Regions from separate parts of the Metabacillus rhizosphaerae genome, predicted to be linked through region 1. Evidence: riboswitches for the same ligand, from Rfam matches in the RefSeq annotation. Region 1 holds a riboswitch; each other region holds the start of a gene.

What was found. Region 1 has a riboswitch for cobalamin ahead of WCV66_RS15440 (cob(I)yrinic acid a,c-diamide adenosyltransferase). Riboswitches for the same ligand answer to the same signal wherever they lie in the genome.
Region 2: another riboswitch for cobalamin. It lies ahead of WCV66_RS26760 (ribonucleoside-diphosphate reductase subunit alpha); the one in region 1 lies ahead of WCV66_RS15440 (cob(I)yrinic acid a,c-diamide adenosyltransferase).
Region 3: another riboswitch for cobalamin. It lies ahead of metE (5-methyltetrahydropteroyltriglutamate--homocysteine S-methyltransferase); the one in region 1 lies ahead of WCV66_RS15440 (cob(I)yrinic acid a,c-diamide adenosyltransferase).
Region 4: another riboswitch for cobalamin. It lies ahead of WCV66_RS07415 (DUF4430 domain-containing protein); the one in region 1 lies ahead of WCV66_RS15440 (cob(I)yrinic acid a,c-diamide adenosyltransferase).

What each region holds. Positions count from the first base shown of each region.
Region 1 covers NZ_CP147403.1:3,142,894-3,150,465, forward strand. The annotation lists gene WCV66_RS15420 (hypothetical protein) at 1-154, shown strand, start outside; gene zwf (glucose-6-phosphate dehydrogenase) at 516-2,021, shown strand; gene gnd (phosphogluconate dehydrogenase (NAD(+)-dependent, decarboxylating)) at 2,098-2,991, shown strand; gene WCV66_RS15435 (DUF3052 domain-containing protein) at 3,133-3,591, shown strand; cobalamin riboswitch at 3,792-4,004, shown strand; gene WCV66_RS15440 (cob(I)yrinic acid a,c-diamide adenosyltransferase) at 4,149-4,691, shown strand; gene WCV66_RS15445 (cobyrinate a,c-diamide synthase) at 4,714-6,093, shown strand; gene WCV66_RS15450 (cobyric acid synthase) at 6,080-7,572, shown strand, end outside.
Region 2 covers NZ_CP147403.1:5,647,669-5,655,240, reverse strand. The annotation lists gene WCV66_RS26760 (ribonucleoside-diphosphate reductase subunit alpha) at 1-2,094, opposite strand, end outside; cobalamin riboswitch at 2,236-2,416, opposite strand; gene nhaC (Na+/H+ antiporter NhaC) at 2,589-3,962, opposite strand; gene WCV66_RS26750 (universal stress protein) at 4,249-4,755, opposite strand; gene WCV66_RS26745 (hypothetical protein) at 4,962-5,279, opposite strand; gene WCV66_RS26740 (hypothetical protein) at 5,493-5,696, shown strand; gene WCV66_RS26735 (YbjQ family protein) at 5,677-5,994, shown strand; gene WCV66_RS26730 (hypothetical protein) at 6,069-6,191, opposite strand; gene WCV66_RS26725 (alpha/beta-type small acid-soluble spore protein) at 6,420-6,638, opposite strand; gene WCV66_RS26720 (hypothetical protein) at 7,018-7,260, shown strand; gene WCV66_RS26715 (sn-glycerol-3-phosphate ABC transporter ATP-binding protein UgpC) at 7,324-7,572, opposite strand, start outside.
Region 3 covers NZ_CP147403.1:3,853,667-3,861,238, forward strand. The annotation lists gene WCV66_RS18790 (NAD-dependent succinate-semialdehyde dehydrogenase) at 1-231, opposite strand, end outside; gene metE (5-methyltetrahydropteroyltriglutamate--homocysteine S-methyltransferase) at 559-2,865, opposite strand; cobalamin riboswitch at 3,017-3,213, opposite strand; gene WCV66_RS18800 (hypothetical protein) at 3,572-3,979, shown strand; gene WCV66_RS18805 (phosphatase PAP2 family protein) at 4,054-4,554, opposite strand; gene WCV66_RS18810 (hypothetical protein) at 4,695-4,820, shown strand; gene WCV66_RS18815 (DEAD/DEAH box helicase) at 4,883-6,178, opposite strand; gene WCV66_RS18820 (STAS domain-containing protein) at 6,817-7,572, shown strand, end outside.
Region 4 covers NZ_CP147403.1:1,547,199-1,554,770, forward strand. The annotation lists gene clpP (ATP-dependent Clp endopeptidase proteolytic subunit ClpP) at 1-356, shown strand, start outside; gene WCV66_RS07400 (NlpC/P60 family protein) at 802-2,100, shown strand; gene WCV66_RS07405 (GTP-binding protein) at 2,489-3,679, shown strand; gene rpmG (50S ribosomal protein L33) at 3,724-3,873, shown strand; cobalamin riboswitch at 3,992-4,181, shown strand; gene WCV66_RS07415 (DUF4430 domain-containing protein) at 4,393-6,417, shown strand; gene WCV66_RS07420 (DUF4430 domain-containing protein) at 6,703-7,548, shown strand; gene WCV66_RS07425 (energy-coupling factor transporter transmembrane component T) at 7,548-7,572, shown strand, end outside.

The DNA.
Region 1 (7,572 bases):
TAGTAGATTAATAAACTGTCAGAACTGTTCTGGAGAAGGTTTTGATTTCGGTAATCACAAGTGTGATTCATGTTCTGGTGAGGGTGTCATTGCATGTTCAACATGTGAAGGAAAAGGATCGATTGGATTTTTTAAATGGTTAAAGTCTAGTTAATAATATTTAAATGAAATCAAGTTAACTAAAAGCTCTACTAATATTACATTTAAAATGTGGTGGAAATAAATCAAGAAGAGCCTAACGCTTAGATGATTGTAAATAAATCATTTGTGATTGGGCTCTTTTTTTATGAGTTTTTCGAGTTATATCGAGAGTTATCATTAATTAGTTTACATAACTATATTATAGTTAATTGAATTTTTAGGTTTATTCAACATCATTATGTTCTGCATTCCTATTATATTCATTCCAAGTTGATTTCCCAATGTTGTGGTAGATGTTGAAAATAATAAACGCTCGATTGGACACATTAAAATAAAAAGGAAAGAATCTGATCTCGACAACTGGAGGAATCTAAATGGATGCTATGACCTTTGTCTTATTTGGAGCAACAGGGGATTTAGCTAAACGAAAAATTATCCCCGCACTATACAGTCTATATGTTGATCAGAAATTGCCTCCTTCATTTTCTTTCATTGGAGTAAGTTTAACTGAATTATCAGATGAGGAGTTTCACGAGAATGTTGAACAATCTGTACATACATTTTCTGAAGGTGGATCAAATGATTATTCGAAATTAAAAGATTTTCTTCCATCCATTCGTTATTGTAAATTAGATGTGACAAATGAAGGTGAGTATAAAAAATTACTTAATCTTATTCAACTACGTGAAGAGGAATTGAATATTCCTGAGAATCGGATGTTTTATATGTCTGTTGCTCCAACATTTTTTGATGTCATTGCCTTGAACATTAAAAAAAGTGGGTTGGGATCGACTAGAGGATGGAAACGTCTTATTATTGAAAAACCATTTGGACATGACTTAAAATCAGCTCAAGAATTAAACGAGAAATTGAGCACTACCTTTCAAGAAGAGGAAATTTATCGGATAGATCATTATCTAGGTAAACCGATGGTGCAAAACTTGGAGGCATTAGAATTTGCAAATCCGATATTTCAAACTCTGTGGAACAATCAACACATTGCCAATATTCAAATTACTGCAAGTGAAACAGTTGGAGTCGAAAAAAGAGCAAGCTATTATGATAAAGCTGGCGCAATTCGCGATATGTTTCAAAACCATATGATGCAATTGTTAATGATGACAAGCATGCATTTACCAAAACGAATTACTGCAGAAGATATTCGAAATGAAAAAAAGAAAATCATTGAATCTGTTCGTCCATTGAAAAAAGAAAATGTTCGTTCAGATGTTATTCGAGGTCAATATGGTTCAGGTGAAATTGATGGAAAATCAGTTATCGGGTATATAGAAGAACCTGGAATTACACCATCTTCTAAAAATGATACATTTGTTGCCGTTCGATTGTGGATAGATGACCCTTTTTGGCAGGGAGTACCATTTTATATTCGAACCGGCAAACGAATGAAGAAGAAGTCCACACGTATAGTCATTGAATTCAAAAATCCTTTAAAAGAGTTATATGTTAATCAAAACGAGGACCCAACACCAAACTTATTAATCATCGGGATTAACCCAAACGAAGGAGTATCTTTACAATTAAATAGTAAAAATCCATTAAAGGATGGAAAAATCGAGCCAATAAACATCGAATTTTCAGCTGACCAAGACGATGTTCCAAAAGCTTATGAGCTCTTACTATTAGATGCTTTTGAAGGAGACGCTACTTTCTTTGCTCATTGGAAGGAGGTTGAACTATCTTGGAAATGGGTTCAACCTATTCTAGAAGCATTTGAAGAAAATCTTGTTCCTCTTCATATTTACCCATCAGGATCCTATGGACCGGATGCTTCTCATCGATTACTTGAAGAGGATGGATTTGGCTGGTGGTTAGACAAAAAATCTCTTGAATCATCAAAGGTTGCTCCTCAAGAAAGCTAATGATTAAAAGGAACAACTTTTTTGTAACATTTTTAGTGTGATTAAATTCGAATAACTTTGCTAGGAGGTAGAGAATGTGAAGGTAGGAGTCATTGGTCTAGGGAAAATGGGATTAAACATTAGCAAGAATCTTCTTGACCACAATCACGAAGTTGTTGCGTTCGATATAAATTCAAGTGCGATCGAGGAAATTAAAGAGTATGGTGCCAAAGGTACTTTAAGTTTAAAAGAACTTGTTCAATCGTTGGAAAAGCCAAGAGTATTGTGGATTATGGTCCCACATTCAGTTGTAGATTCATTAATTAACGATGTGACCCCATTCTTAACAGCCGGAGATATTGTCATTGAGGCTGGTAATTCACATTATAAAGAATCAATTCGCCGTTCTGAAGAATTCAAAAAAATTGGGGTAAGCTTTCTTGATGCAGGTACATCAGGTGGCATGGAAGGTGCTCGTAATGGTGCAAATTATATGGTAGGTGGAGATCCAGAGGCTTGGAGGATTGTAGAACCAATTTTCCGAGATACCGCAGTTGAAAAAGGCTATTTATATACTGGGAAATCTGGTAGTGGTCACTTTTTGAAAATGGTTCATAATGGAATTGAATATGGCATGATGGCAGCGATCGGTGAAGGATTTGAAGTTTTAGAAAAGAGTGAATTTGAATATGACTATGAAAAAGTAGCTAGAGTTTGGAGTAACGGTTCAGTTATCCGTTCATGGCTTATGGAGTTAACTGAAAGTGCATTTTCAAAAGATGGAAAATTGGAAGATATTAAAGGAGTCATGCACTCATCAGGTGAAGGGAAATGGACAGTTGAAACTGCATTAGATTTACAAGCAGCTACTCCTGTAATCGCCCTGTCACTCTTAATGCGTTATCGATCCTTGGAGAATGATACATTTACTGGAAAAGTTGTAGCAGCATTACGAAATGAATTTGGTGGACATGCTGTTGAGAAAAAGTGAAATATAGAAATCATAAGAGAGTCTTTTGACTCTCTTATATTTTTGTTTTCTTAATGTTGATTAAAGAATTATGTAATGATATAAATAGGGAGATTATATTGATTCAGATTTGTAAGAGCAAAAGAAAGGAATGAAATAAAAATGTCAGATATTCATCCGGTTATTAAGAAGCTACAATTTAAAGACCAAGGACAACATATATTAATTATAAATGCACCAAAAGCATATGAAGAGGTTATGACTGGGTTTGAAGGTGAAATACATATTAATGCTGAGGATGAAGGATATGATTTTGTACAAGTTTTCGGTACATCTATTGTGGAGTTGCAAACTTTTGCTCGTAGCGCTGAAGCCTATGTAAAAGAAGATGCTCTCTTTTGGCTTTGCTATCCTAAGAAATCATCAAAACTTTACAAAGGGTCAGATTGCAGTCGTGAAAGTGTAACTAAAACGCTTACCAATGAAGGCTACGAGCCTGTTCGACAAATAGCTATCGACGAGGATTGGTCAGCTCTGCGTTTTCGCAAGGTAGAAAATATTAAGTCGATGACACGAAAGTTTGCTGTTACGGAAAAAGGAAAAATACGTACAGATCAGTAAGGAAAACAAAAAACTTCCTTCTCGCATATATTCACTCAAATCTAGATAAAAGGATTTTTGTCATCACTAATTATTTACTTAACTTTGCACCTAATAAAAAGAGATGAGATAAAGTACTTAAGAGGATACCTACACAAGAGTTTGACCGGTGTCCGTTTACAATCATTATCAATTCTCTTATAATTACGTAGACTCAATAAAACGAATAGTAGCAAATAGGTTCTTACCATTGTTAAAAATAACATCTAACTATGGTAAGAATAATAGGGAAGTTGGTGTAAATCCAACGCGGTCCCGCCACTGTAATCACGGAGTGAAACAACCTAAACCCACTGTAACACATGTTATGGGAAGGGGGTTGTAAAAGCAATGATGTGTAAGCCAGGAGACCTGCCTATTTGTCCAAATCAAGTAACCTTCGAGGAAAAGGGAATTGAAAGAATAAGAGGAGAAATTAATTAGAGGACACTCGAATTAACTACTATTCTTTTAAACTCTCGCCTTTCCGTATTGGATAGGCGTTTTTTTGTTCAATAAATTGGTAGGGGGAATATCAGGTGGAAGAAAAACAAAAAGGATTAACACTCATTTTCACAGGCAATGGTAAAGGTAAAACAACAGCCGCAATCGGTCTTACAGTACGAGCAGTTGGTCAGGGAATGTCAGTAAAGATTTTACAATTTATAAAATCAAAAGGAAGATCGTATGGAGAAAAAGTATCGCTAGAAAAGTTAGGAGTTGAAATGATTCAGCTGGGTGAGGGTTTTACATGGACAAAAACTCCAGAGGTTCATAGAAATGCATTAGAGTCAGCATGGAGGATTGCAAAAGAGACCGTTATGTCTGGAAAATATGATGTAGTAATTTTAGATGAACTAAATAACGCACTTGCGATCGATTCATTTCCAATTGATGACGTTCTCCCAATCAATGAGGTAAAAGAGCTTATTCAAACGAAGCCACCACATGTTCATCTTGTCATTACAGGTAGGAATGCAAAGGAAGAAATAAAAGAATTGGCAGACCTAGTTTCAGTCGTAGATGTAGAAAAGCATTATTATGACGAAGGTATACCAGCAGTAAAAGGAATCGAATTCTAATTTTCGAATAGGAGGGAGAGCTATGTCACAACGTTTAGTTATTGCAGGAGTATCAAGTGGAGTTGGCAAAACTACGTTTACAATCGGTTTAATGGCTGCACTAAAAAAAAGAGGTCTCAATGTTCAAGGCTTTAAATGTGGTCCAGATTACATAGACACAAGCTTTCATACCGCGGTTACGGAACGGCCATCTCGTAATGTAGACAGTTGGATGTTTTCTAAAGATGTGTTGAAAGAAGTATTTATACAGGGTAGTAATGGTGCTGACATTTCAATTATCGAAGGTGTAATGGGATTTTATGATGGTAAATCAGCTGACTCAAATCAAGGCTCGACAGCTGAGATTAGTATGTTGCTAGATTGTCCTACATTATTAGTTGTTGACTGCAGTAAGATGGCTAGAAGTGCTGCAGCTATTGTTAAAGGGTATCAATTATTTGAACCACATGTAAATATTGTTGGCGTTATTGCAAACAAGGTCGGAAGTATTGGCCATTACAAAATAATAAAAGAAGCTGTTGAACAGGAATGTGGTGTTCCAGTTTGTGGCTACTTATTAAATGATTCTAGCGTAAAGATGCCCCAAAGACATCTTGGTCTTGTGCCTTCAGTAGAGCGTGGTGATTTGAATGAGCTATTTTTAAAGTTAGGTGAATTAGTTGAACAAACAATCGATGTAAATAAATTGTTACAACTTAGTATGAGAAAGCCTTTAGAGAGTAATGTAACGGATTCAATTTTCAAACAACGCTCATCAAAAGGGGTCAAGCTAGCAATTGCGAAGGATAGAGCCTTTAGTTTTTATTATCAAGAAAACCTTGAATTACTTGAAGCCTATGGTGCTGAATGTCTTTATTTTTCACCATTAAAAGGTGAGACGATCCCTGAAGAGGCAGACGGACTTTATATAGGAGGCGGCTTTCCAGAGCAATTTGCGAAAGAGCTTTCAGAGCAAAGTGCAGCCAATCAATCGATTAAAAAAAGGATCGAGCAAGGACTACCTACGTTAGCTGAATGTGGTGGCTTTATGTATTTAGCAGAATCAATCGAAACGATTGAAGACAAACAATATCCTATGGTCGGGGTTATTCCTGGAAAAATAAAAATGGGTGACAAGTTAGCTGCAATTGGTTATCGGGAGATTACAGGTCTACCGGGAAATTTTCTGCTTACACAGAAGCACACCGCTCGGGGACATGAGTACCATTATTCTTCCTACTATTCTAGTAATGCAAGACGAAATGCATACCATACAAAAGGGGTATTTGGTGAAGGTGAAGAGGGCTATTTAACAAAGAATCTAATCGCTGGCTATACCCATATTCATTTTGCATCCTGTCCAGAGCTAGTGGAAAACTTTATTGAAAAATGTGTGGAGATGAAGAAACATGGCTCACGGTAAAGCAATTCCTATCATGATTCAGGGCACACACTCAGATGCTGGTAAAAGTATACTAGTTACAGCATTGTGTAGAATTTTTGCTCAGGATGGCTTTCGAACTGCCCCATTTAAATCGCAAAATATGGCGTTGAATTCCTATATTACTCTTGATGGAAAAGAGATTGGCAGATCACAAGGAATTCAAGCAGAAGCAGCTGAGACCGTTGCAACAACAGAGATGAATCCAATTCTAATTAAGCCAACACGAGATAACGAAGCGCAAATTGTTGTGCATGGGAAACCTCTTAAAAGCATGAAAGCGCAAAACTATCGCAGCGACTATTATGATACAGCGAAAATAATTATTGAAGAATCCTATCAAAATCTCGCTTCGTCGTTTGAACGAATTGTAATAGAGGGGGCAGGAAGTCCTGCGGAAGTAAATCTAAATGATCGCGAGCTAGTTAATATGAGTATTGCTAAAATGGCAGATGCCCCTGTCCTTTTAGTAGGTGATATTGACAAAGGCGGTGTTTTTGCAAGTCTAGTAGGGACATTGCAGTTACTTTCACCGGAAGATCGCAATCGAGTTGTCGGGGTGATTATTAATAAATTCCGTGGTGACCTTTCACTACTTGAACCAGGTTTAACATGGTTTGAAAAATACACAGGAAAACCAATATTAGGTGTGATTCCGTATATTAATGATTTGTTAATTGATGCAGAGGATTCCTTAAGTTTAAGTACGTATAGTAAACAAAAAGATACTGACAAAGAAATAGATATTGCAGTTATTAACTTTCCACGAATATCTAATTTCACGGATATCGATCCATTCCTATCTGAAAAGGATACTCATGTTCGTCTAGTAGAAAATGCACGTCAACTTGAGCAGCCTGATATCATTATCCTACCTGGAAGTAAAAACACAATCGAGGATCTCTTGTTTTTAAGAGCAAAAGGCTTAGAACAAGAAATCATCAGAGCACATCAAAATGGGGCGGTCATCTTTGGAATATGTGGTGGATATCAAATGCTGGGTGACAGAATAGAAGATCCTTTTCAAGTAGAATCAAAAATCAAAAGCATAGCAGGATTGAAAATGCTCCAATTAGAAACGTTATTAACAAACGAGAAGACAACAGTACGTTCAACAGGAACAATACAGCTATTTGGAGTTAATGTTAAAGTAGCAGGATATGAAATTCATATGGGTACCACAACCCATGCCCCTCAAATAGAACCTCTCATTCAATTGAATGATCGAAAGGATGGAAGTAAGAATTCCATGGAAACGTGTATCGGAACTTATTTCCACGGTATTTTTCATAATGACGAATTTAGAGGGGTATTTTTAAACCATATTCGTAAAAAGAAAGGCCTGCAGCCTTTTCTCACAAGAGAATCCTTTGAAGATAGCCAAAATAAAGATTTCAACCGCCTAGCTGATCATGTTCGAAGCGCGCTTGATATAGAACACCTTTATGAAATAATGGAACA
Region 2 (7,572 bases), 2.5 Mb from region 1:
GCTCCATAGCTGGTCAATAAAATAAGCTGATTTATAAAACCAGGTTGTTGTTGCATTTAAATCAGGAACTGTAACAGGAATTTTATAGTCTTTCTTTTCTTCTGAATAAACCTTTTGGAAAATTGGATCAATGCTAGCAGTACTTCCTGCGATAATCGATGTCGATGCATTTGGTGCAACTGCCATTAAGTATCCATTGCGAATTCCGAACTTTTTTACATTCTCTTGTAATAAGTCCCAATCGAATATGCTTTCCTTTGATTGATAGCCTCTTTTTTTGAAGTACGAACCAGTTTCCCATTCTGAACCTGCAAAAACGGAATAAGAGCCTTTTTCCTTTGAAAGCTCCATGCTTGCTCTAATTGTAAGATAGGATATTTTCTCATATAGCTCGTCAGCGAACTTAACAGCTTCTTCATGCTCCCACTTTATTTGTTTAAGAGCTAATAAATGATGCCATCCGAATGTACCTAGACCGATTGCGCGATATTTTTCATTTGTTAGCTTTGCTTGCAGAACCGGAATCGTATTTAAATCAATGACATTGTCTAGCATCCTTACTTGGATAGGGATGAGTCTTTCTAAAACATCATCTGTAACAGCCTTTGCAAGATTAATAGAGGAGAGGTTACAAACGACAAAATCACCAGGTGTTTTAACGGTAATTATTTTTCCGTCCTCTGTATAATGCTCCTCAACAGTTGTAGCGCTTTGATTTTGAGTGATTTCTGTACAAAGATTGCTGCAGTAAATCATTCCTTTGTGAGAATTAGCATTCTGTCTGTTCACTTCATCACGATAGAACATATATGGTGTACCTGCTTCTAATTGGCTGATCATAATACGTTTCATTATCTCAATAGCTGGAATCTTTTCTTTAGAAAGTTGTTCGTTATCGACACATTCCCAGTACTTTTGACGGAAGCTACCATTCCCTTTTTCTTCGTCGTAAAAGTCCTCAATGCTATATCCCATTACTTTTCGAACTTCATGTGGATCAAATAAATACCAATCCCCGCGGGCTTCAACCTGCTCCATGAATATATCTGGAATACAAACACCTGTGAATAAGTCATGGGTACGCATTCGTTCATCACCATTATTAAGTTTAGAATCTAGGAATGAGTAGATATCTTTATGCCAGACATCTAAATAAACAGCGATTGCACCTTTTCGCTGTCCTAGTTGGTCTACGCTAACTGCTGTGTTGTTAAGCATTTTCATCCAAGGAATGATTCCAGATGAAACACCTTTAAAACCTTTTATATCACTTCCGCGGCTCCTGACTTTTCCTAGGTATGCACCAATCCCACCACCTGATTTTGAAAGATTAGCAATATCGGTATTACTATCAAATATTCCTTGTAAGCTATCATCAATCGTATCAATAAAACAACTAGATAATTGCCCTATAGGTTTTCCGGCATTTGATAATGTTGGAGTGGCTACAGTCATATAAAGATTACTCATGGCCCAATAGGCTTGTTTAACAAGTTCTAGGCGTCTTTCTTTATGCTCCTCGGCCATTAGTGTCATTGCGATAATTAAGAACCTTTCTTGTGGAAGCTCTAAGGTTTGTTTTGTAAAATCACGTGTTAAGTAGCGATCTGCTAAGGTTCGAAGCCCAATATATGTGAATAACTGATCCTTTTCAGGTTGGATAAATGAGCCAACTTGTTCAATTTCTTCTTTTGTATAAAGATCAAGCAGCTTAGAGTGGTAAAGACCCTTTGAAACTAATATCTCAATTAGATTATTGAAACTACCATATTTTTGATTTTTGTCATATCCACGGTTAGCTGCTGCTTCCTTGTAGAGTTTTGTTAAATAAATTTGAGCGCAAAAGTAAGTCCATTCTGGCTCTTGTTCATTAATATTAGATAATCCCTCTAAAATAAGTAAATTTGTGAGCTGTTCAGTCGTATAGGAATCTCTCTGGAGAAGGGTGTTATTGATCCTGTTAAGATAATTATCTATATATAGTGAAGGGAATTGTTGATGGATACTGCTAATAAATGTAGTAAGTTTTGTTGCGTTAAATGATTCTTCATTTAAGCTATCAATAATGATAGGTGTAGTTGTTGTCGTACTCATGTTAATTCCTCCATAATCTTTTGGTAAATAAAAAAACCGCTCGAGAATGAGCGGATAAAACGACAGTTAAGAAGGGCAGGAATTTAGTTAAGCCCATAATTACTTACTATCGTTTCATCTTCTCAGTCCCCGAAGAAATTGAAACTTTAGCAAGCTTTAGGTAGGTCTCCTGACTTGTGCTCGTCCTACTACGAGGCCTTCCCATACATGATAATGTACAGTGGCTATCTCAGTTCGTCACACTTACAGTTGCGGGGACAGTTCTGGATTTACACCAGATTCCCTTTTCAGCCTTATAGGCGCCTATCGCTTGCAAAGATACAATATATAGTTTTTACGTTTGTGATTCTGTCAATATGTAGTTAATTGTTCTATTTACATAATAAGGCACACTTGCAAATTAATCAACCAATACTTTCTAATTGTCGAAATTTATCTACTTCGATAGAATTTTGGAAGAAAAAAATAAGATCTGACTTACTAGGTCAGATCCGTTAAGAAGTGGTTTTTACTTTACTAAAAAATCCAAAAAGAATCGAAAAGAAAGGTGATAGATACAAAAAGAAAGCAAAAGGTAAAAAGGCGATTACTGGAACACCAAGTGTTTGAGCAAAGAAAGCACCACTTACGCCCCATGGGATCAGTGGATTTATCAAAGTTCCAGCATCTTCAAGTGTTCGTGACAAGTATTTACGCTCAAGCTTCATTTTGTCATATATGCCTTTAAAAGATTGGCCTGGAATGAGAATTGATAAGTACTGTTCACCTGTTAATAAATTCACCCCGAACGAAGATGCAGCTGTTGATAGAATCAGCTGACCTTTTGTTTTAACGCGCTCTATCAATCCATTTAAGAGGGTCGGAATGATGTTTAACATATCGAGTAATCCGCCAAAAGCAAAAGCAATCAGGATGAGTGAAATCGACCACATCATTGATTGAAGTCCACCACGGTTCATCATATTGACAACCTGCGCATTTTCAATTGTGAAAGTTGTACCGTTTTGTAAAACATGAAGGAATTCGCTTAATTTTACTCCTTGAAATCCTACAGCTGTTATCCCTGCTGTAATAATTCCAACGATTAATGCTGGTACGACTGGTACCTTTCGAATGGCTAAAATTATAACTAATACTGGTGAAAGCAGTGTAAGACTACTTATTTGGACATGGGTTTCAATTATATTTATCATGTTTGTCATTTCAGACAGTGATGCTGAATGGATAGGAGTGATTCTCCCAATTATGAAAAAAATTAAAGTTGTAATAAGAATGCTAGGAATAGTTGTTTTGGTCATATGTCTAATATGTGTGAAAAGCTCAACAGATGAAACACCTGATGCAAAATTTGTTGTATCAGACATTGGAGACATCTTATCACCAAAGCAAGCACCGCAAATGATAGCACCTGCTACCCATGGGGCAGGTATGCCAATAGCGATTCCAGCACCCATAAGAGCTACGCCAACAGTACTAACTGTAGTAAATGAGCTTCCAACAAGGCTTGAGATAACCATACAAGAAAATAATGAAGTAATAAGTAAGTAGTTCGGATTAATTACTGTTAGGGCATATACCATTACTGTAGGTATCGTTCCGCTACTCATCCATGCACCAATTAAGATTCCAATTAATGCGAGCACAATTATTGGTTGAATTCCGCTCTGAATACCTTTAATCATTCCTGTTTCTAACTCTTTCCATGTATAACGTTTTATTAACCCAAGAGAAGCCACAACAACTAAACAATTAAGTAAGGCAAGATGTGGTTCTGTCTTTAATACAAATAGACTGGTAAAGATGATGGCCAAAATAAGAAATAAAATTGAAACTGCTTCTTTAAACTGAAAAGTCTTTTTATCACTAATCATATACTTGCTCCTTTATGGCTTAAACGCTTTTATGCTTTTTTGCACAAAAGTACACCACAAAATATTATATCAATCTAATAATATATGTCAATCATTAAAGGTTCTTAATGTTAATGTGTGCTGTTTGATCATTGATTATATGGGGTTTTTGATGTATTGTTTTGAATTTCCACACTTCACTAACAAAAAGTAGGAAGAGAGCTATTTTTTTGAAATAGTAGTTGGGGATTGATTCTGCTAAATAAAAAAAGATAGACATCATAAGTGTCTACCTCATATATAATCATTTAGCAATTAATACAGGAATGTTAGAACGATGTGAAACCTTTTCACTAACACTACCAAATAATAAACGTTTTAATCCACTAATATCACGACTGCCAACAACGATTAAATCAGCATTATGTTCAGTTGCAAATGAAACAATTGCTTCGGAAGGTTCACCGTAGGTAACATTTACATTTCCTTTAATATTATGATGATCCAATATTCGTCTTGCTTCACTTTCCAAAGCCTGTGTTTCCTTACTATGCTCTTCTGTGTCTTTATGTTCGGTTGGCACTGGCATAATTGGATAGTGCCTCATGTCATTTGTTTGGTAACTGCTATTTGTTCCTGGAAAAACCATGTTATCTTCAATAGAATCTCCATTGAAGATCCCTTTTTTATGAATATGAACAACTGAAATTTCTGAATGTAACTGCTTACTTATATGAATTCCTAGCTCAAGAGCATCTTTACTATCTTCAGTTCCATCAAAAGCTACTACTAAATGTTGAAATTCTTTCATTTCGATCATCCTTTCAAAAGCTTTGATGTTATTTCAATACCCTTTTTAAAAAAATGTAATCGTTCGTAACCTTTCTATATGCAATTTATTATTAGAATATCAAATTAAGTAAAAACCCTATGACCACAATAGCACCCACAACCATAAATATCGTTCTCAGCATGTCACATGCACCTCCTAGATGTTTTATTCGGAATCTAATGCAATTAAAGCTTTATTTTCATGGCAGGCTGTAAAACTTGCTGACGTTGTTTTATAGCAGTTGAAGAACAAATTTCTTCGAGATCATTTACGATTATATGTGGTAGAGGCCCATCTATAATGACATTTAAAGCTTGTCCATTTTTTACAGTTAATAAATAGGTAATTAAAGACGGGAATTTAGAAGCATCAATAACATTTTTACCTTTTGAAAGAAAATATATTTTTCCTGAATAAGATTTTGCCAATTGAGTCATTTTTAATATTTGATCAATTCTTAATTGTCTTTTCATACGTAGGTTTATTTTCATTAATTTATTCATATATACCTCCAAAGTGTAAATGTTAGTATTATTTGTTAATGATTAAATACCTCTGTGACTTGAAATGAAAACACAAAGAAGCGAAAATGGTTATATAGTCCCTATGTTATTTATTACCTATTACTTAAAAAAATTGAATCAATGTTAAAAAGCGTTCATCTTTTTTCTAAATGAAGATATAGTAAAAGTAGTGAATGAGAAAGGAAGTTGAAGATGGAAAAAGTAAAGTACATTAGTATGATTACTGCAATCTTCACTCAGATTACTGGTATTATTTTTTTATTTATAAACATAAAAGTTGCATTTGGACTGTTTTATGTTTATTTCTTCTCTTTGCTTTTGTTGCTCTTTGTGTTTATAAAAACTAGAATGGATGAGAAAAAGGAGGATGATAAAAATGATTATCGTGACTACTGAATCAGTACCAGGTAAAGAAACAAAGGAATTCAAAGGGTTTGTAAAAGGAAGTACAGTTCAATCAAAACATATTGGAAAAGACATTATGGCTGGATTAAAAACAATTGTTGGAGGTGAGCTAAAAGAATACACTGAAATGATGGATGAAGCGAGACAAAAAGCGATTGGAAGGATGGTAGAGGATGCAAAGGCAAAAGGTGCTAATGCAGTTGTATGTATGAGATTAGAATCCTCTGCTGTCATGCAAAATGCTTCTGAAATTATTGCCTATGGAACCGCAGTATTGATCGAGGAATAATACTTATCCTAAGCATAAAAATTTATAAAAGTAAAAAGCTGACATTTCGTCAGCCTTCTAGGGAATTCTATAAATTATAGCTTCTTCTTTGCTTGCTCCAAATAATACAATTGCGGAAAGCGTATATGAACAACATATTCATGGAATAGAGTATAGCTGATAAAACCAACGAGCTTCCAATCTACTGCATCAAACATAAACGATCAGCCCCTTTATTGTGTGAAACGAACATGATGAAAAATTTAAGTGCTTAGTAAAGGGAACATTACATGTACGTTTTTATAATATATGGTCAGATAGACTTGTTTGATACATGTAAATTGCCTTGAGTTTTAAATCAGGGACTGGTATTTATCCTTGTGCTTTTCTAAAAAGTAAAGAGGCTGACACAAAGTGCCAACCTCTTTAGCCAATTTATTAAATTGTTATTGTTGAGAAAAACCGCTCATAGATTGTTGAGCCATAGATACTAAACGTTTAGTGATTTCTCCACCTACAGAACCGTTAGCTCTTGAAGTTGTTTCTCCACCTAGGTTTACACCAAATTCTGAAGCGATTTCATATTTCATTTGATCAATCGCTTGTGATGCTCCTGGTACTAAAAGTTGATTAGACGAATTGCTGTTTGAACTGTTTTGTGCCATCTGTCATTCATCTCCTCATAAAAGTTGTATTGGTTGGGTTAGTTGGAATTGCACCAAACATTATGAAGACCTTATTGGTTTCATTGCCTCACTTGGCGTAACCCATTCATGAAAAATTGTTGCTTGCGCTTGCGTTGTTGCTTGATGTTACTAAGTATTATGGATAATTCTTTCGTTAATATTCAAAGAAAAGGTGGTAATTTTTTCTTAATTACTTGCTTCAAGAACTGTAGTTTGAAACAAAGGATGTCTTGTTTTGAATGCAAAGTGATCACATCATCTATTATCTCAAGGCTGCCCAATGTATTCCGCATTTCTTACATAAAATAATGATGTTTAGAGATTCTAAAAATATGTAGTTAATAAAGGGGATGGGTCGATGGAATTGTGTCCTTTATGTAATGGATTGGAGACGCGAATTATCCAATGTCCTAATTGCCAGAGGATCATGGAGGATAGAGGGAAGATCACTGATTATCTTGATGATTATAGTGCATATATGGATATTGATATAATGAAGCTGTTTGATGGAAATGCAAACTCCTTAGAAGAACATAAATGTATTCATTATTTTTATTGTCCTACGTGTCAGCATGAAGAAACAAATGCTATAAATGAGTGACTTTGTTTCACTTTAGAAAAAACAAAAACCCCGTTCATTAGAACGAGGCTTTTTGTCCATTTCTTATTTCTCACCAGCAGGGCGAATTCTTAGTTCAGAATCATTATCGAAGAAGTGGGCTTTATTCATATCTAAAGCCAAATCAAGTGTTTGACCTGGTTTAATGTCTGTACGAGAGTCAACACGCGCTACGAATGTTTGACCATCAATTTCAGAGTAAAGCATAGTTTCTGCACCCATTAACTCAGCAACTTCAATTTTTGCAGTGATTTTTGTATTTTGGGAAGCATCGATAAATACTGGCTCATCATG
Region 3 (7,572 bases), 710 kb from region 1:
TTCTTTGATTAAATCATGCCATTTGTGAATTAGGTCTGCACGTTCATAGGCAGAATATGCTGACCAACTATTATAGGCATTATTTGCCGCTTCAACAGCCTGCGCAGCTTCCACTCTTCCTCCATTTGGAACAGTCGCAAAAAAATCGTTTGTAGCCGGATTCATAACCTCGATCGTTGGTAAATCTTCCCCTCTCCACTCTCCGTTAATATACATTTGATAATGTTCCATTATGTACCTCCTTTAGCTTTTTTCCTTATAAGTGATACTTATTAATTTTTTCTGAATTTTATCTTGTTGATCAAAGAAAAATAACTTCATAGTTCATAGAAATCTATGTAATCCATTATTTTCATGGATTACATAGATTTCTCAGTGAAACTGTTAATGTAAGCTTAAATCATAATAAAGCATTAATACAAGACAAAACTAATAAGCACAATATTTAAAACTAATGTTACATAATACTAAAGTATTGTTTTTCTAGACAAAAAAGCACTACATACCAAAACAGTAGTAGTGCCTTCCCTCTTTCTTCTATCTAATTAAGTCTTTTTATCATTCTAAAATACTTATTTTAACAGTCTCAACAGTATGAAGTTTTTCTCGATAATTGAGAGCCGCATCAACCATTACCTTTAATGCTGCAATCGTTTCAGCTTCCCCTCTTGTTTTCAAGCCACAGTCCGGGTTGACCCAAAAAGCATGGTAATCCAATACTTCAAGTGCACGTTTAATATTTTGTGATAATTCGTCAATTGTTGGAACACGTGGACTATGAATATCATAAACACCTAAACCAATTCCTTTATTGTAATGATGTTGTTCAAAGGAAGCGATTAATTCACCGTGACTTCTAGATGTCTCAATTGAGATTACATCTGCATCAAGTTCATCGATTGCATGAATAATATCATCAAAATTCGAGTAACACATATGTGTATGAATTTGTGTATTATCTTCCACAGATGATGTAGCTAATTTGAATGCATAAACTGCTGCGTTTAAGTAGTTTTCTGTTTTTTCTTCTTTTAATGGTAACCCTTCACGTAAAGCAGCTTCATCTACTTGAATCATCTTAATTCCACTTGCCTCAAGTGCTTTAACTTCCGCGCGAATCGCTAAGGCTACATGATTTAACACGTCAGTACGGCTAATATCATCACGGACAAATGACCAATTTATGATCGTTACCGGTCCAGTTAGCATTCCTTTCACTGGTTTTTTTGTTAGAGATTGGGCATATACGGTTTCCTTAACGGTCATGTTTTCTATTGCATAAACATCACCAAAAATAACAGGAGGCTTAACACAACGGGAGCCATACGATTGAACCCAACCAAATTTCGTTATCGCGACACCTTCTAGTTTTTCTCCAAAAAACTCAACCATATCTGTACGCTCAAACTCACCATGAACAAGAACATCTAATCCAAGCTCTTCTTGAATATCAATCCATTTCTTTATCTCACTTTGAATATATTGCTCATATTTCGCAGCAGATAGCTCACCTTTTCTCCATTTCAATCGTTGTTTACGTACTTCCTTTGTTTGAGGGAAGCTACCAATTGTTGTAGTAGGAAGGATTGGTAATTGAAATTGTTCTGCTTGTAATTCCTTACGAATTTTCGAATCAATCCGTGATGAAGAGTCATGTTTCCTATTTTTCATCGCGTCATGAACTATTTGAACATTACGATGTGCAGAATTTTTCAACGAATGAACTGCTTGATCATAGCTTTCTAGTTCAGCAATACCTAATTCATCGTTAACAAACTTTGTTAGGTAGACAATTTCTTCAAGCTTTTCATCAGCAAATGCTAATGCATCTTTTATTTGCGTGTCTAATTGTTGCTCACTTTTTACCGTTACTGGAACATGAAGCAAACTACACGATGGCTGAACAATAAGTTGATTTTCATCAACGAAGCTAGTTAATTCTTTCAATAGAGAAGCTTTTTCAGTTAAGCTTGATTTCCAAATATTACGGCCGTCAACGACACCTGCAAAAAGCACCTTGTCATTTGGAAAACCATATTTTTTTATATTTTCAAAATTCACACCTTCATCGTGGACAAAATCAAGACCAATACCTTGTACTGGTAGTTGAGTTATCTCTTCATAAAATTCAATGCTTTCAAAATAGGTTTGAAGGATGAACTTTACATCTGGAACTCCACCTTGGAAAGCTGTATATACTTCTTTAAGCTCATTAATTATCTCTTTCTCTACATTCTTAACCAAGATTGGTTCATCAATCTGAATCCATTCTGCTCCAGCTTCTTTTAGTTGTTTAAATACTTCTATATATAAGGTTATTAGTGAATTTAATAACTCAGCTCTTTCTTGCTCATCAAATCCTTTAGATAAAGAAAGTAATGTGATTGGACCAAGGATAACCGGTTTACCATGTATTCCTAACTTATTCTTAGCTTCCAAATACAAGTTAAGTAAACGATTTTCTAATAAAGTAGGCTTTGCGTCCTTTAACTCTGGCACGATATAATGGTAATTTGTATTAAACCACTTCGTCATTTCTGACGCAATTTTCCCGCTGCTTCCTCTAGCAATCTCGAAATAGGTTTTAAGGGAAATCTTTTTTTCACCGGTTTTAAAGCGCTCAGGTATAAGTCCAAACATTGCAGCCGTATCTAACACTTGATCATAATAACTAAAATCACCAATAGGAATAAGATCAATTCCTTTTTCTTTCTGTTTTCTAAGATGTGATAAGCGAATTTGTTCCATTTCGCTATAAAACTGTTCCTCAGATATTTCGTTTGACCAAAATAATTCTAAAATCTTTTTCCACTCACGATTCTCACCAATTCTTGGATAACCGATATTTGAACTTTTTATACTCATTTTATTAACTCCTTCTATGTAGTTTATTTTTCAAATAAAAAAGCCTCTCTAATGGATTAATAGAGAGACGATTGATAGACATAGTTAACTAGAGTTGAAATGAATAAAAGGGTTCAACATATGACCACCACTCCTCCCTATTTCGCGTAGGTAATAAGTGCACACAATAGGCAGGTCTCCTGACTTAGGTTCCTCACTTCATATCCCTTCCCATTTCATGCTTGAAACAGTGGATTGCGATATGAAGCTCCCCATAACAGTGGCGCGACCGTGTCGGATTTACACCGAACTTCCCTTTTAAGTTAAAAGTCTTTATTATCTTTTAACACCCATTGACTGAACATTATTAAATTTTAAAATATATTTAAAACATGTGACTTAGATTATATCATTTTTCGTTATTTAGCAAGTTTTTTTTCTAAATATCGTTTCTTACTATGCTAGGTTGTATATAATTACACTCTTGTTTACATAACATTATTATGTAATTAAATTGATTTCCATCACGATTCATACTAACCAGAATCTCTCTACAAATTTCATTTAAAAATCGAATAACATGTAACATCTTGTTGGTTTCTGCGCTTTCCCGAGAAATAACTAGGAAGATATGGCCCATACAAATAGGCATGAGCCGTGACAGTCCGCTAAAACCCACATAAACTTATAAGGATTTCAACCATATAAAAAAAGGAGCGTTTCCTTCATGAACCCATACGGATACGGATATTATCATGAGTTTATCCCACAGCAACCTAATTTTTATAGTCCAAATGACTATCCTCCATTCGTTCAACATCAGGAACAATTTGAGGATACTAGACAACCAGCTCTTGAAAGAAGAGTAGCTGCACTAGAACGACAAAATGAACGACAAACACGGGAATTGGCAAGACTTAACAACGAATTAAAAAGACAAAACGAAGAGCACAAAAGATTAAACCAGGAATTCAATCGATTAAATCGCGAATTCAACCGAGTAAACCAGCAAGTAACACAAGTTAATGATAGAGTTGAACAACATACTCGTAGATTAAACCGTTTAAACCAACGACTCCGTGCAGTAGAAAATAAATTAGATATACCATTTACACCAGGTGAAGGCGGTTTTTAATTAATTCGTTCTTTATGAATAAAAACAAGGATGATAAAAGAATTATATCCTCCTATCATCCTTGTTTTTGACATTTATTTTCTTATAAGCGAAGACATATTAATAATATTACTTACTATACAACCTATAAAAGCACTTCTAATAATATCAAACGGATAATGAGCCCCCGTCCATATTCGTGAAACACCAATTAGTACTGATAACCCCAACATAATGCAGCCTACAATTTTGTTGGAAAGATAGATCATCGTTGAAACAGAAAAGGCCAGCAAAGTGTGTTTACTTGTAAAAGTTGAATCAAGTTTTGAAGGAATTAAAAGATTGGCTTTACGGGTTATAAACGGTCTTGGTCTAAATTTATATTGCTTTATTAGAACATTAATACATAAGTTAATCATGAGCGAAATCAATGAACGATAAAATACTTTCCTTTTTTGACCTTTTCGTAGCCACAGTAAAAATAAAACAAATCCGAAAATATAGCGCATCTGATTTGAGGCAAAGATCATGATATTATCTAAGAAAGTATTTTTTCCTGCTAAGTCATTTATCCATTTAAATAGCCTCTGATCCATAAAAATAACTCCTAATTTTTTTGTCGACATTATTATTCTCTAATCATCATGGAGTATGTAAAAAATGAAAATTAGATAGAAAATAAAAATATTTCTATTGCACATAATAGTTATGATCACCAAGGAGAGGAGGTACAAAAATGACAAACCGCAATGATAACCGCGAACGAAAAAACAAATACCCCAATAACAAAAAGCAGGATACAGAATTCTCGAAGGATATAAATATTAGAAGTGAAAAAACGAAGCAGGATTTACAAAAGTAAAAAAGAGAGTGGATTTCAACTAAAGACGGTTGAAGTCCTCTCTCTTCTCATTTCCCAAGATATTATCGAGTCCTTTTAGACCGCGAAGAAGTACTTGTTTTACTCTTTCTCCTACTGTCATTTGTTCTATTTCTAGATGGAGCTTCAGATGCTCTGCCTGCTTTGTCTTTTCCGATTGGACGGCGTGCCTTTTTTATTTGTGAGTTTCGTTCCTGCTCATAATCATCACGATCAGGAATACTTATCCCTTTTATCACTTGCTTTTCTAGTGTTTGACCAATCCCTTTTTCTATCATACGTAAGAAATCAATGTCCTTGGGAGCAACTAATGTAAAGGCAACACCATCTCCACCTGCTCGTCCTGTACGGCCAATCCGATGAACATAGCTTTCAACATCATGTGGAATATCATAGTTAAATACATGTGTTACACCTTCTACATCTAATCCCCTTGCAGCGACATCTGTAGCAACCAAAAATTGAATTTTCGCTTCACGAAATCGCTTCATCGCTTTTTCACGCTTTGCTTGAGTTAAATCACCGTGGAGTTCGTCAGATTCATAGCCATTGGCGATAAGAGCTTCTTGAAGCTTTTTCGCTCGAATTTTTGTTCGACAAAAGATAATTCCCAAAAAAGGACGATGCTCTTCTAATAAATGTAACAATGTCCCCTGCTTTCGACGATCCGTTGTTTCAATAACAATTTGTCTGATCTCATCAACAGTTATTCTTTTCGCTTTTACTTGAATGCTTTCTGGTTCCTGCATGTATTTTTTAGCGAGAGACCGAATTTCATTTGGCATTGTAGCTGAAAAAAGCATCGTTTGACGTGTTGAAAGTGTCTCATAGATAATGTCATCTACCTCTGGAAGAAAGCCCATATGTAACATTTGATCAGCTTCATCTAATACAAGCATCTCAACAGTTGATAGATCAATTGTTTTACGTCGAATATGATCCAACAATCGACCTGGGGTTGCCACAACAATATGCTGTGCACCTTTTAACTTTTTCAACTGGTGCTCAACATCCTGTCCCCCGTAAACAGCAAGTACATTGATATCTTCTAGGTTCTCAATCATTTTTTTTATTTCTTTTGATATTTGCTGTGCTAGTTCACGTGTTGGTGTTAATATCAAAGACTGTATATCAGACTTACTACTATCAATCTTTTCTAAAATTGGAAGAACAAAAGCTAATGTTTTACCAGTTCCAGTTTGCGCTTGGGCAATAACATCCTTTCCCGCTAATATAGAAGGAATTGTTTTTTCTTGGATAGGTGTAGGTGTAACAAGTCCTAATGATTTTAATGTATGGTTAATTTCTTTTCGAATTCCTAGTTGTAAAAAGTCAGGCAAGGTAATCACGTCTCTTTTCTTAAATTAATGCTTTTATTGTTATTTTATCTTGGATATACTCGTTGACATCAATCTTCAATTCATAAGTAGCTAAACGGGCGCTTGCACATTTGATCGAATAAAGGCTTATTTACTATAGCATATTGAATAGTATTTTACAGTGAGAATTTAATTATAACTTTTTTTATTTCCTAACTATACCTACATCCGCTAATACATTTTAAACAAACGATTAATTAAATAACTAAAATCAGTTAATAAAGCGTCGCAAACATTGATATAGACGAATAAAAAAATAAGTAAATAGGTTTGTTCGTTTCAAAATTGCTAGCTAGGTTTGTTTAACTTTGGCTCTTTTCTAAAAGATTGTTGTTTTTGAACAAAACTGATTAGGGTGATTGGAACGGATATGCGAGACTCCTGTGGGAGTAGCGGGACAGATGAGACCCCACAGGCGCTTCGCGCTGAGGAGGCTCATCGCCCGCCCCACGGAAAGCGGGCATCCTCTCGCTGCAATCAACCAATCCAATACTATTTTAAAAGCAACAAAGTTTGTGAAAACAGCCTTAACTTTTAAACGATTTAAAAGTCAAATATGGTATTATTAAATTGTTGACTAAAATTTGGGAGCGATGGCAATGAAAGAAGAATTAAATTACATTGGACAAAAAATTATTAACAACAGGAAAATTTTAGCTAACAGTGTCACTGATTTACAGAAAAATTTATATGATTTAAGCCAAAACAATCTCAATTGGTACGAGGATACTGATAATAATCGCGCATCACATCTTATTGAACTTTTAGGAAAATCATTAATAGATAAACAACAATTATCTAAAGATATAGTTGATTGGGCAAAAACAGAGGCTAGTTATCTCGTAGATACTATTTCGTTAACGCAAGCTCTAAGGTCTTTGGCTTTTTATCGAACCGTTATATGGGATGTTTTCACAGAGGAGTTAGAACAACAACAATTTGCCGCACTTACAATGTTAGATGTTAGTAAAATTATTGACCCATTATTAGATGAAATAAGTGCCGTATTTGGGGAAGTTTTTCAAGACCACAGCAATAAATTAATGAAAATAGCTTATACTGCATTAGAAGAGCTTTCGGTACCTGTTGTTCCTATTAACAAAAATGTTGCTGTTGTTCCACTTATTGGTGAAATTGATACACATAGATCTCAACTAATATTAGAAGTGACAATGGAAGAATCTTCTAAACTCAAACTCGAATATCTAATTTTAGATGTCACAGGAGTGCCAGTAATCGATACAATGGTTGCTGACAATTTATTTAAAGTGATTTACGCTTTGAAACTTTTAGGAGTGGAAACAATTATTACAGGTATAAGACCTGAAATTGCGCAAACCATCGTTTCAATTGGG
Region 4 (7,572 bases), 1.6 Mb from region 1:
TTTTCGATACGATGCAATATATAAAACCTGATATAAGAACAATTTGTACAGGAATGGCAGCTTCATTCGGTGCTACCTTGCTTTTAGCAGGTACAAAAGGTAAACGCTATGCTTTGCCAAATAGTGAAATCATGATACACCAGCCTTTAGGTGGAGCAAAGGGGCAAGCGACAGATATCGAAATTACAGCAAGGCGTATACTAAAGCTGAAAGAACATGTGAACAATTTGTATGCAGATATCACCGGCCAGCCAATTGAAAAGATAAGAATTGATACAGAACGGGATTATTTTATGAGTGCAAAAGAAGCAGTGGAGTATGGAATAATTGATGAGGTTCTCAATCCAACTAAATAAAGGTAATAGAGGCGATTCCATCTTATTTGGAATCGTCTTTTTTTTATTATTACAACTCCAGCCTCTTAGATATAGGGATACTAAAAACAAACACCCTGTCTTCCCAGTTTTGCACTTTGGCCCGTGAGCACTGGTTTTACGAAGCTAGAACTAGTAAAAACTAGGGTGTTTGCCCCTTTTATTTACATGACTAATAGGTCCTAGAAATAGATTTTGATATATGTTAGAGTATAGTTTGCGGGTTTTATAGTAGAAAAAAAGGGTCTTTTGTTATATTTGAAATATAATTGTAATATTAACAACATGATTTTGTCACTTTTTGATGATATACTACTTATTGTGGCTAAATAAGTAAAAAGTATGATAATTTTTAAATGTATTGAAGATAAATAGATATATAGAATTAGTATTCATACATATAAGATTTGAAAGTAGGGGAAGAGAAATGTCGAAAAAGAAACTACTAGTCATGAGTTTAGCAGTCATGATTGGATTAGGCAGTTCATTTGCTATTCCTTCAGCTAAAGCTGAAACAGCGGAGAGCTTATCTGAAATTCAGCAACAGCGCACACAAGTTCAAGAGAAAATTGAAAACGCTGAGCAAGAGCTAAATGATGTTCAGAAAGAACTTGCTAAGTTAAATGAGCAAATTGAACGTGTTGATCAGGCGATTGCAGATAACAACACTAAAATGGAACAAACGAAAAAAGACATAACTGTTGCTAATGAAGAAATTAGCAAAATGCAAAATGAAATCGCAGTTTTAGAAGAGACAATTAAAAATAGAACAGAAATATTAAAACAACGTGCTATTGCATATCAACATAGTGGTGGAAATGTTGACTATTTTGACGTATTAGTTGGTTCTTCTAGTTTCAGTGATTTTGTTAACCGTGCGATTGCAGTCGGGAAAATTGCAGAAGCAGACAGAGATCTTATAAAGCAGCATGAGGAAGACCAAGCTACCTTAAAGGAAACACAAGCTGCAAAGGTAAAAAGACTTGCAGAACTAACAGAGATGAAAACAGAATTAGAAGGTATGCAAGCTCTTGTTCTTGAGCAAAAGGAACAAAATGATCAATTAAAAGAACAGCTTAAGAGTGAAGAATCAGCAACATTAGCTGCTAAAGCTAGCATGCAACAGCAAGATAGTAATCTTGCATTACAAGAGTCTAGTGTCCAACAAAGCTTAGCTCAAGCAGAAACCTCAGCATCAACATCTGTAGAGTTAACAAGTGGAACTAATGGAGAAAGCTCTAATTCAAAAGCAAACTCAAACTCTAATTCAACATCAAGCTCAAAAAAATCTACAAGCAGCAATAAAACTGTTGCTTCAACACCTGTAAATCCAAATGGTACTGTTAACGACTTGATTCGCGCAGGTTATAAATATATTGGTAACTCTGTCTATGTATTTGGTGGCGGTAGATCTTCTTCCGATATAGCAAATGGAAGATTTGACTGTTCAGGTTTTGTAAATTGGGCCTTTTCAACAGTTGGAGTTAGCTTAGGTGGTAATACGGATTCATTAAAGCACGCAGGAACTCAAGTTTCAAGAAGTAATATGCAACCTGGAGATCTTGTTTTCTTTAATACTTATAAAACAGATGGCCATGTTGGTATTTATGTTGGCGGTGGTAAATTCATCGGTTCTCAAAGTTCAACTGGTGTAGCAATCGCTAATATGAGTAGTGGTTATTGGGCAGAGAAATTTAATGGACGTGTTGTGCGCGTGAATTTATAAGTTTTGATTAGAGCTGGCATAAATGAGTCAGCTCTTTTTTGTCTTAATTTTTTAATTCCCATTTAAATAGCTTGCTAAACATAGAATATAAATATTTCGCGCATGTAATTTTAATTAGATCAGGAAGGAGGTAAGATTAGGCATTATTGTCTACTCCTAAAGAGAATGATAGCAAGGTTACTATGTCTTTAATCTAAAGTGGTGCTTGCAAAAGAGCAAATATTATTATAAAATTTAAATCGTAATGATTACTGTTTGTGATGTTACCACAAGATATTTAATTACGACCAATTACACATAATTAAAGATAGCAGTTGTGCGTAATAAATAGGTAGGAAAAATATAGACTTTAAATCGTAATAATAACGATCTAGAAAGAAGGGTTCAAATGAGAAAAAAGAAAATACCAGTAACAGTCTTAAGTGGTTATTTAGGATCTGGAAAAACAACTTTATTAAATCATATTTTAGCTAACAGAGAAAATAAGCGAGTTGCAGTAATTGTAAATGATATGAGCGAGGTAAATATTGATGCCTCATTAATTAAACAGGGTGGTTTTTCTCAGACAGAGGAAAAGCTAGTCGAGCTACAAAATGGTTGTATTTGTTGTACATTGCGCGAAGATTTAATTTTTGAAGTTGAGAAGCTTGTAAAGCAAGGAGATATTGACTATCTTGTCATTGAATCAACAGGTATTTCAGAGCCTGTTCCAGTAGCACAAACATTTACATATGTGGATGAAGAGCTCGGGATCAATCTATCAGAGCTATGTAAATTAGATGCAATGATTACGGTAGTAGATGCAAACCGCTTTTGGTACGATTTTGCTTCTGGAGAGACACTTTTGGATCGAAAGCTAGCAACTGATGAAACAGATACGAGAGAAGTCGTGGATCTGTTAATCGATCAAATAGAATTTGCAAATATCATTGTTTTGAATAAAACAGATTTAGTCCATAGGGAAGATGTTGAAGAATTAAAGAGAGTTATTAAAAAATTAAATCCTGAGGCGAAAGTGGTAGAAAGTGTGTTTTCTAAGGTCGACCTTAACGAAATATTAAATACACACCTGTTTAATTTTGAGAAAGCAAGTCAAGCTGCCGGATGGATACAAGAGCTTATGACAGAACATACGCCAGAAACAGAAGAGTTCGGCATTTCTTCATTCGTATACAAGCGTAAACGACCATTCCACCCTGAAAGATTGATGGCTTGGCTTGAGGATTGGCCAGTTGATGTTGTCCGTGCCAAAGGATTCTTTTGGTTAGCCTCTCGAAATGATATGACTGGATTACTTTCTCAGGCAGGACCCTCTATTATTATACAAGGAGCAGGAGCGTGGATCGCAACTTATTCTCAGCAGGAACAACAACAAGTTCTCATAGAGGAACCTGAACTATTAGAAAAGTGGGATGATAAATATGGTGATCGTATGACAGAGCTCGTTATGATTGGTATTGATATGAATCGTGTTGAAGTTGAGGAATCACTAGATCATTGCTTATTAACGGATGAAGAAATGAATCAAGATTGGTCAACGTTTATTGACCCAATACCTTCATTTACCGTTGCTATTTAGATTCGTAAGAAAATCAAACTAAATTTTTATTAGGAGGAAATAAAATGAGAATAAATATAATATTAGCGTGTACTGAAACCGGGGATCGAAATTATATAACAACAAAAAATAAACGAAATAATCCAGATCGAATTGAAAGAAAGAAGTACTGCCCACGATTAAAAAAACATACATTGCATCGAGAAACAAAATAATTAGTCAGGAAAGGTACTCCAGGGGTTTGGTCCTGGGAGTGCCTTTTTTAAATTGAGAAAGAGACGAATATTGACACCCTTTTTATACTAGACTATTATTAAGTAATCTTAAATGTAACTAAATACGATAAAAATAGGTTGATAGATCTAGTAAGTCTATCATGAAAAGGGAAGACCGGTGAACAATCCGGCGCGGTCCCGCCACTGTAAATGGGAGATCTTTGCATTATGCCACTATTCATATTGGGAAGGTTGTAAAAGAGTGTTGATCATGAGCCAGGAGACCTGCCTGTTTTTTTAAATCACCAAAACTTACGAGGATAGGGATGGTGTTTGAGCACAGGTATACATATGTACTTTACTATTTTTTACCCTGTGACAAGCACACATCTCTGTATAGTGATGTGTTTTTTTATTTTTCAGGTACACAGAATCCTACTTTGGATAAGCGCGCAAGGTATCGTAACTCTCGTGCTTTTATTCTTATAGAAAGAAAACATAATTAGGGGGCTTTTTACTTTGAACAAACGAAATTTGTCAAACCGAGGTATAGCTTTATTTTCTATTACCTTATTAGTTCTTTTTCAAGTTTTATCATTTTTCCCACAGCATGTTGATGCAGCAGTATTAACAAATGGTGCAACAATTTCAGCAGTAGATCAGGCTGGGAATAAGATATTGCCTATGACTGCAGTAGAGATTGAAGAAGGTGAAACAGCTTTTGATATATTAAAAGAACAAACAGAGAAACAGGATGTTGCTCTAGACTATGGTGAAGATCCTAATTTTGGAGTATTTATCAATAATATTGGGTCTATTCCTCTTGAAGGTGATCAATATTGGGGCTTTATGATTAATGGTGAAGGAGCACAGGTTGGAGCATCAAGTTATGTTGTAGAAAAGGGAGATAGCCTACTTTTTAAAGTGATTAGTTATCCAGCCGAAACAGTTGATATAACAGTTTCTGCGGTCGAAAAAAATAAAAATGTAGTATTCAGAGAAACGGTATCAGTTGTGAATGGATCAAGTGCATACGATGCTATAAAACTAGCTGGTAAAACGGCAGAAGTTAGTGTAGATACATCCGTTGATTCTGAATTTTTTGCCTATGTAAATAACATCGGCAAGGTTGAATTAGGTGACTATGATTACTGGAGCACATACTTAAATGACGAATACATGCAAGAAGGGATTACTTCTACTATTGTTAAAAATGGGGACCATTTAAAGCTTGTTGTAGAATCATGGGGACCTCCACCGGATGAAACTGGTGATGATGGTGAAGATGAGCAACCTGTAACAGATGGTGAAACACCAGAAGATGATACTGGGACAGAAGAACCAAAACCAGATCAAACTCCAGTCACGCTAGAACAAGTAAGAACTGCTGTTCAATCAACGAAACAATATTTATCAAAGAAAGCTATAAATGACGATTTTACTGCAATAGCTCTTGAAGTTGCTGGAGGAGATGTACCTCAAGAATATATTGATAGATTAAAAGAGGATATCATAGAAAAAGAAGGCATTTATCGAAATGTAACAGATTATGAGCGGTTTGTAATTGGATTAACGGCAGCTGGAATTGATCCTACGAACTTCGCAGGATACAATCTAGTTGAAAAAATTCACTCGAATGAGCGGATGATAAAACAAGGTAATAATGGTGTAATCTATGCACTGCTAGCATATGATAGTGGAAACTATGAAATACCAAGTGATGCAAAATGGACAAGAGAAAAACTTGTAAACTATTTACTTGATCAACAGCTTAATAAGGGCGGCTGGTCCCTATTTGGTACATCTCCTAGTGTGGACATTACTGGAATGGCGCTTGCAGCATTAGCACCATACAAAGAACAGGAGAATGTACAAGCTGCTATCAATAAAGCAGTCGAATGGTTCTCTAGTGTCCAAGATAGCAATGGTGGGTTTAGTGATGATACAAATGGTGGTGACGCTAGTGAAACAACTGCACAGGTCATCATTGGTTTAGCATCTGTTGGTGTGGATCCAACCGATGAGAGATTCACCAAGCAAGCAGGAGACCTGGTTGTTGCGAGCCTTGATTCAGGAGCTTCAACAGGCGTTAATCTTATTCAGCATCTTCTTACATTTAAGCAGTCAGACGGTGGTTTTGCTCATCTAAGCGGTGGTGATACTAACACGATGGCGAGTACTCAAGCTCTGTTAGCGTTAACTGCATATGATTATCTCTTAACAGATAAAGGTTCGATTTATCGATTTAGTAAACCAGAAGTAGTCGTAGATTCTGATGAAATCGTTGATAATGAAGTAACGCCAACACCAGAAAAAACAGCTGAAATTGAGGAATCGTTGAACGAAGTAAAACAACCAGAAACAAAATCAGAAGCTACTACAGTAGTAAATAAAAAGGAAAGTGCTCAAGAAATAGTAAAAGGGCAACCTCTTCCAAACACAGCTACCCCACTATTTAATTTATTAGCAGCGGGTGGTACTTTACTAGTGATTGGTTCGACAGTTCTTGTTTATTCAAATAGACGTCAAACAAATAAAGTCTAAAGCGCAAAAAAATGCCCTCTCCAAATTGGAGGGGCGTTTTCCTGTTGTTTAGGAAACTATAAAATTCTTGTACTGTGGATAAGCGCTTGGCATCCAGCTCCAGCGCCCAGCGACTAGTGGACTTCCCTCATCTCTGTACGATAAGTCAACATCGAATCGCTATCGCTCTTCGTGTTACCTTTATCTACTACGGCTCAGTCCAGTCCATACGTCGCTAAACGGGCGCTTGCGCTTTTGGTGTTGCATTCTTAGAATTAAATTAATAAATGATTGGAGGTACTTATAATGCGGATGTATAAAGTGATAATTATTGCTATTTTATCAGTTATTTTAATTTTATCAGGTTGTGAAAAAGATGAAGTGGTACCAATTGCTGAAGAAAAAACAACAAATGTAGAGCAAACTACTTCAGAAGCTCAGGTTGAGCAAAAGGAAGAAACCACAACTATAGAGGTACAAGCGGAACAATCAAAACAAGAACAACAGGAATCTACTGAGAGCACATCAACCACAAATGATTCGAGTGATGATTCAGATACAGTAGTAACAACGAAAGAGGAACCAAAGGAACCGACCAAGGAATCAACAGCTCAAAAGTCAACAACAGAATCTTCAACCAATCAAACAATTACAACGGAAAAAGAAGAAACAGTAACAAATAAGACGTCAATTACTACACAAAAAACGCAAACAATAGCTGAGAAAAAAACCATAACAAATGAACAAAGTTCTAATCAAACAGAGACAGAAAAAGAAAAAGAACAAACAGCTACACCACCAAAAAAGGAAGCACCAAAACAAACTGTTACCATTTCAATTGTGGGAGATCAACAAAAAGGGACAATTCTTTCATCAACAAAGGTAGAAATGGAAGAAGGGAATACGGTTTTAGATATTACAACAAAAATTCTTAAACAAAAAGGTATTCCTATCAGTGTTACTGGTGGCGGATCAGGGGCGTATGTAGAGGGAATCGCCAACCTATTTGAATTTGATCACGGGCCTTTAAGTGGTTGGACAGTCAAACGTAATGGCGCCAAATTAGACAGAAGCTCTGGTGCTGTTCAAGTGAAAAGTGGTGACTCTATTCAGTGGATCTACACTTCAGATTATGAAGAGGATGGTAAATAATGACGAGAGGAATCCATTCTTTTC